Regions from separate parts of the Pseudomonas lundensis genome, predicted to be linked through region 2. Evidence: riboswitches for the same ligand, from Rfam matches in the RefSeq annotation. Region 2 holds a riboswitch; the other holds the start of a gene.
The links. Region 2 has a riboswitch for cobalamin ahead of cobW (cobalamin biosynthesis protein CobW). Riboswitches for the same ligand answer to the same signal wherever they lie in the genome.

Region 1 (3,408 bases), 1.4 Mb from region 2:
CAGCACCTGGCCCGCAATCCATAAGCGGCACTGTTGAATAAAAGAGAGGCTGTGATTGCACAGCCTCTCTTTTTTTTATCGGGGCAACCAGAAAGCCCCTTACTTGGCTGACACGCGCCAGACTTTGTTGCCGACATCATCGGCCACCAGCAGATCACCCTGTTTGTCGATCACCACGCCCACCGGCCGGCCCATCGCTTTTTCATCCGCGTTGAGGAACCCGGTCAAGACATCCATCGGCATGCCGGTTGGTTTGCCATCCGCGAACGGCACGAAAATCACTTTGTAACCGCTGTGGGGTTTGCGATTCCAAGAGCCATGCTGGCCGATAAACGCTCCTTCGGTGAAGTTTGGCAACTTGCTGCCATCGGCAAAACTCAACCCCAATGACGCGGTGTGCGGGCCGACGGCAAAGTCGGGGGCAATGGCCTTGGCCACCAATTCTGGGTTTTGCGGGTCGACCCTGACGTCGACGTGTTGGCCGTAATAGCTGTAGGGCCAGCCATAGAAACCGCCGTCTTTAACCGAAGTGATGTAGTCCGGTACAAGGTCGCTGCCGATCTCGTCGCGTTCATTAACGGCGGTCCAGAGCTTGCCGGTGGCCGGTTCCCAGTCCATGCCATTGGGGTTGCGCAAGCCCGACGCGAAAATCCGGTGGCTGCCGGTGGCCGGGTCTACTTCCCAGATCGCCGCGCGGCCTTCCTCTTTATCCATGCCGTTCTCGCCCACGTTGCTGTTGGAGCCAACGGTCACGTAGAGCTTTTTGCCATCGGGGCTGGCAATCACGTTTTTGGTCCAGTGATGGTTCAGCGGGCCGCCCGGCAGATCGACCACTTTGGTCGGCTGGGCGCTGATGCTGTCGGCACCGGCCTGATAGGGGAAGCGCAGTAGCTTGTCCGAGTCGGCCACATACAGATCGTTGCCGACCAGCGCCATGCCGAACGGCGAATTCAGGTTCTGCAAAAACACGCTGCGGGTTTCAGCGATGCCGTCGTGATTGGCATCGCGCAACAGGGTGATCCGGTTCGCACTTGGCACGCCCGCGCCCGCTTTGCCCATGACCTTTTCCATCACCCAGCCGCGAATCCCCTTGCTGTCGTCCGGTTTGGGCGGGGCATTGGTTTCTGCCACCAGCACATCACCGTTGGGCAGCACATACAGCCAGCGCGGGTGGTCGAGGTCCTCGGCGAAGGCGCTGACCTGCAACCCTTCGGCGGCAATCGGCTTGGCGCCCTGAGACCATCCCACGGCGGGTGCGATATTGACCGTCGGAATCAGCGTCTTGTTGGGCTCAGGCAGCTTGGGCGAGGGGCCGGTGCCATCCGCCACTTGCAAGGTCGAACTCTCACCACAGGCGGCTAACCCTGCTGCAAGTACGATGACAACAGCGTGCTGGCGCTTAAGCATGTGAATCTCCATGAGTGGGGTGTAAGTGATAGAGAAGCCTAGTCGTGCAAAGGTTCAGGGCAATGCCGTTTTGAAGTGCAGGTCAGCGCTTCCTTTAATTGACGCTCCACCCCCAACCCTCTAACCTTCGCCGCTTGTTTCAGGTGCTCTGCAGCCATGGGCTGGCAGGGTGAAACAGGGAAGCCGGTGAGGGGCAGGGCGCAGTGCGCCAGGTTCACGATTCCGGCGCTGCCCCCGCAACGGTAAATGAGTCAACACCGCGCTGAGTGCCACTGTGTCTGTACACGGGAAGGCGCGCGGTCAGGGTTGCTGCCAGGCAGGCGGCCCGCTCATGAGCCCGGAGACCGGCCTGATCCATCCAGCACCTCGCGGCGGGCGACGGTGTGTCGCTGTTGTTAAATCTCCCCCCGCCTCCCGTTTGCTTTTTTCAGCCCCAACGGAGAGCTGCCATGAATGAATCCCCCGAACGCGACGAACGTCATCAGGCGCGCATGCTGCGCAAAAAAGCCGTCATGGACGAGCGCATCGCCAGCGCACCCAATGAATGTGGTCTGCTGCTGGTCTTGACCGGCAATGGCAAAGGCAAGAGCAGCTCGGCTTTCGGCATGCTGGCCCGCGCCATGGGCCACGGCATGCAGTGCGGCGTGGTGCAGTTCATCAAGGGCCGCAACAGCACCGGTGAAGAGCGCTTCTTCCGCCGCTTTCCGGAGCAAGTGCGCTATCACGTGATGGGCGAGGGCTTCACCTGGGAAACCCAGGACCGCCAGCGCGACATCGCGGCGGCCGAGGCTGCCTGGGAAGTGTCCCGCGACATGCTGCGCGATCCGTCCATCGGGCTGGTGGTGCTCGATGAGCTGAACATTGCGCTCAAGCACGGCTACCTCGACCTGGATCAGGTGCTGACAGACCTGCAAGCCCGCCCGCCGATGCAGCATGTGCTGGTCACCGGGCGCGGTGCAAAACCTGAACTGATTGACCTGGCCGACACCGTGACGGAAATGAACGTAGTCAAACACGCGTTCCAGGCCGGTATCAAAGCCCAGAAAGGCATCGAATTGTGAGTGTTCAAGCATGAGAGAGTCGCGTCATTGCCCGGCGGTGTTGATCGCCGCGCCGGCTTCCGGTCAGGGCAAGACCACCGTTACCGCCGCGTTGGCCCGTTTGCATCGCAATCAGGGGCGCAAGGTGCGGGTGTTTAAATGTGGCCCGGATTTCCTCGACCCGATGATTCTGGAGCGCGCCAGCGGTGCGCCGGTGTATCAGGTCGATTTGTGGATGGTGGGCGCAGAGGAAAGCAGGCGCTTGCTGTGGGAGGCCGCTGGCGAAGCTGACCTGATCCTGATTGAAGGGGTTATGGGGCTGTTTGATGGCACCCCGTCCAGCGCAGATCTGGCCCGTCATTTCGGGGTGCCGGTGCTGGGGGTCATCGATGGCACGGCCATGGCCCAGACCTTTGGTGCCCTGGCCTTGGGGCTTGCGCGGTACCAGCCGGACCTGCCCTTTGCCGGGGTGCTGGCCAACCGGGTGGGCACGGTGCGTCACGCGCAATTGCTGGAAGGCAGCCTGACCGAAGGCTTGCGCTGGTATGGCGCGTTGTCCCGGGAAACCGGCATCGAGTTGCCGAGCCGTCACTTGGGGCTGGTGCAAGCCAGCGAGTTGAATGACCTGGACGCCCGCCTGGATGCCGCAGCCGACGCGCTGGCCAGCACCTGCGAGGTAGCGCTGCCACCCGCTGTTGAATTCGCCGCGCCGACGCCGGTGACGGTCGAGCCGTTGCTGGCGGGCGTACGGATTGCCGTGGCCCGGGATGAAGCGTTCGCCTTTACCTACGGCGCGAGCCTGGCCTTGCTGCGGGACATGGGCGCGGAGCTGGCGTTCTTTTCACCGATCCGTGACACGCAGCTTCCCGCTGCGCACAGCCTGTATTTACCGGGTGGCTACCCCGAACTGCATCACCTTGAGCTGTCGCGTAACCACGCGATGCTTGATGCGATCCGCGCT
Region 2 (3,408 bases):
ATGACCTTGGCGTGTTGCAGCACCTGGTCGACATACAGGTCGACCGAGGCATGATTCTGAACCTGCATCGGATTAGCCAGACGCAGGCTCGGGTAATCGTCGGGCAATTGCTGCGCCGCTTCGGCCAGCAAAGCCAGGCTGGAGTCGCCGCTGCACAGGATCACCAGCTCGGCGGGGGTTTGCCCCAGGTCGGCAATGTTGTCGTCCGATACAAAGCCACCGGGCTGGGTCCTGAGCAAATGCATGGCTTAAGCGCTCAGCGCAGTGCGCAGGGTGGATTCCAGCAGCGCGGCGTCCAGGTCCTGACCAATCAGTACCAACCGGGTGACGCGGTTTTCATCCGCCGCCCAGGCACGGTCGAAATGTTTGTCAAAACGGGTGCCCACACCCTGAATCAACAGGCGCATCGGTTTGCCCGGAATCGCGGCGAAACCCTTGACCCGCAGAATGCCGTGGCGGATCACCAACTGCGTCAGGGCTTCGAGCAGCACGCGCTCTTCGGCCTGGGGCAGCTCAATGGAGATGGAGTCGAACGCGTCGTGATCGTGGTCGTCATGGTCATCGCCTTCATGGTGATGATCGTGATGGCTGTGGCGGCTGTCGATGTGCGCTTCCGAGCCGTTACCCAGCCCCAGCAACACGTCGAGCGGCAAACGGCCGCTGCTGGCTTCGATGACTTTGACCGCAGGCGGCAGTTCTTCTGCCACTTCCAGACGCACCTTGGCGAGGTCTTCAGGGCTGATCAGGTCGGCTTTATTGAGAATGACCAGGTCGGCGCTGGCCAGTTGGTCGGCGAACAGCTCATGCAGCGGCGATTCGTGGTCCAGGTTCGGGTCGAGTTTGCGCTGGGCATCCACCTGGTCCGGGAACGCGGCAAAGGTGCCCGCGGCCACGGCCGGGCTATCGACCACAGTAATCACGGCGTCTACGGTGCAGGCGCTGCGGATTTCAGGCCACTGAAAGGCTTGGACCAGCGGCTTTGGCAGCGCCAGGCCGGAGGTTTCGATCAGGATGTGGTCGATGTCGCCACGGCGCGCCACCAACTCGCGCATCACCGGGAAGAACTCTTCCTGAACGGTGCAGCACAGGCAGCCGTTGGCCAGTTCATACACGCGGCCATTGGCTTCTTCTTCGGTACACCCGATAGAGCACTGCTTGAGGATTTCGCCATCAATGCCCAGCTCGCCGAACTCATTAACGATAACGGCAATGCGACGGCCCTGCGCGTTGTCCAGCATGTGACGCAGCAAGGTGGTTTTGCCCGAACCGAGGAAGCCGGTGACGATGGTGACGGGGGTTTTGGCCAGTGTTTTCATCGGATGCCCTTTGGCAAAGCGGCGGGCATACGGGACGAGGCCGCACACGCTGCACGGCCGTATTCGCCACCGGATCACCCCGCCCGGTTGAAGTAAAAAACGCTCACGAGGCAGGTCTCCTGGCTTACGGCTGACAGCAGCCGGAGGGCTGCGTCTTTCCTTGCGCCTTCCCGCTCCCTGGAGCAGTGGCCTTGCAAGGCAATTGACCGTTTACAGTTGCGGGGGCAGCCGCGGCATACCGCGTTCCCTTCTTAGCTTCGCGTGGCGAAGAACCTCGAACGCGCAAGGCTACGCAGTGCGTTGTAACAGGTCAATGTCAAGACGCGGGCGGGTGGATCAAAGGGTCGGCAATTTGGCCCACGGGTGCGCCTGTTCCAGCTGCGCACTCAGGCGCAGCAGCACATCTTCCCCGCCCATCGGGGCGGTGAGCATCATGCCAATCGGCATGCCGGTGTCACTCATGCCCACGGGCAGCGAGATGGCGGGCTGCCCGCTGACATTGGCCAGCACGGTAAACCCGGCGCTGCCCATGGCGTTGTGGGCGTAACTGTCCCAAGGCTGGTCGAGGCTCAGCAGCCCCAGTTTCGGGGTGACGTTGGCCGTGACCGGGGACAGGATCACGTCGAGCTGGCGGAACTGGTCTTCCATGTAGCCGCCAATCGACTCAAACGACTGGCGAGCGCGATACAACGCTTCGCCCGTGACTTTTTGCGCGTTGCCCAACACCACTTGCGTAATGCGTTCCAGGTCCTCAGGCGTGGCACTGCGGCCCAGCGCTTGCTCACGGTCACGCACCAAGGTCAACAGCGCGTCACCGATCACCGCGCCATGGGCTCCAAACAATTGCCGCGGATCGACCTGCAAACGCACAGGCTCCACGTCGTGCCCCAGCGCCGACAACCGCTGAGCGGTCGCGTCGAGTACCCGCGCCACTTCAGGGTCCAGCGGCGCACCGGTCAGCGATTCGCGCACCAGCCCCACGCGCAAACGTCCCGGCGCGGCCTGCAACTCGTCCACGTAGGGCCGTGCCAGCGGTTTGGTCCAATACGGGCTCCCGGCTTCATGGCCCTGCCCGGCATCCAGAAACAGCGCCATGTCCCGCACATTTCGCGATACCACATTGCCGACGCTGGCCCCGAACCAGCCTTCGAACTTGCCGGGGCCGCTGGGCGTACGGTAACGGCCCGGCTTGAGGCCCACCAGCCCGCAATAAGAGGCCGGGATGCGAATTGAACCGCCACCGTCCGTGGCATGGGCGACGGGCACAATCCCGGCCGCCACGGCTGCGGCCGCACCGCCGGAGGACCCCCCGGCACTCATGGCCAGATTCCACGGGTTGCAGGTTTGCCCCCACAGCAGGGATTCGGTGGTCGTGGTCAAGCCGAACTCCGGGCAGGTGGTCTTGCCGAACGGCACCGCCCCCGCGGCTTGATAACGGGCAATCAGGGTACTGGTATGCGGCGCGGCAGCGGCATCTTTGAACAGACGGCAGCCATGGGTGGTGGGCGTGCCTTGCAGGTAGGTATTGAGGTCCTTGATCAGAATCGGCACCCCGGCCAGGCTGCCGGAGGTTGACGTGGCGCTGGCCTCACGCGCTTTGAGCAACGCCTGCGCGTAGTCGTCATGGCGCAGGTTGACCGCCTTGACCCTGGGGTTGACGGCATCGCAACGGGCCATGGCCGCTGCCAGCAATGCCTGCGGGCTGACCTCGCCCTGACGCACGGCCTGCGCCATGCGCCAGGCGTCCATCTGCACATAATCGGCCTGGGACAACGCCGGGCTGTCAGCCGCCTGGGCAAAGCGCCCCAGCAACCCGGCCCCCACTGCCACGGCCCCGGCCTTGAGTACGTGGCGGCGCGGCCAGCCGACAGCGGTTGGCAGTTCGTCAGTGAGCACAGGCGTCTCTTGCACAGTCATTCTCCGAATTTATTGTTGTTTTCAGGGCCGAGCGCGCGACCATCAATCGGCCGTGACCATCGATTGCATCGTCGGCAAAAAGTGCTCGCCATAGGGCGGCAACAAGCCCCACTCGCGACGCGGATCATGGGCAGGCGCCTTGAACACCGTGCGCATGTGGCTGAATTCGAGAAAA

Region 1: another riboswitch for cobalamin. It lies ahead of cobO (cob(I)yrinic acid a,c-diamide adenosyltransferase); the one in region 2 lies ahead of cobW (cobalamin biosynthesis protein CobW).

The regions. Positions count from the first base shown of each region.
Region 1 is NZ_CP062158.2:1,355,873-1,359,280, forward strand. It holds gene IF654_RS06615 (C40 family peptidase) at 1-24, shown strand, start outside; gene IF654_RS06620 (PQQ-dependent sugar dehydrogenase) at 100-1,407, opposite strand; cobalamin riboswitch at 1,532-1,774, shown strand; gene cobO (cob(I)yrinic acid a,c-diamide adenosyltransferase) at 1,857-2,468, shown strand; gene IF654_RS06630 (cobyrinate a,c-diamide synthase) at 2,479-3,408, shown strand, end outside.
Region 2 is NZ_CP062158.2:2,722,660-2,726,067, forward strand. It holds gene cobN (cobaltochelatase subunit CobN) at 1-245, opposite strand, end outside; gene cobW (cobalamin biosynthesis protein CobW) at 249-1,316, opposite strand; cobalamin riboswitch at 1,409-1,608, opposite strand; gene IF654_RS12640 (amidase) at 1,653-3,233, opposite strand; gene IF654_RS12645 (coniferyl aldehyde dehydrogenase) at 3,276-3,408, opposite strand, start outside.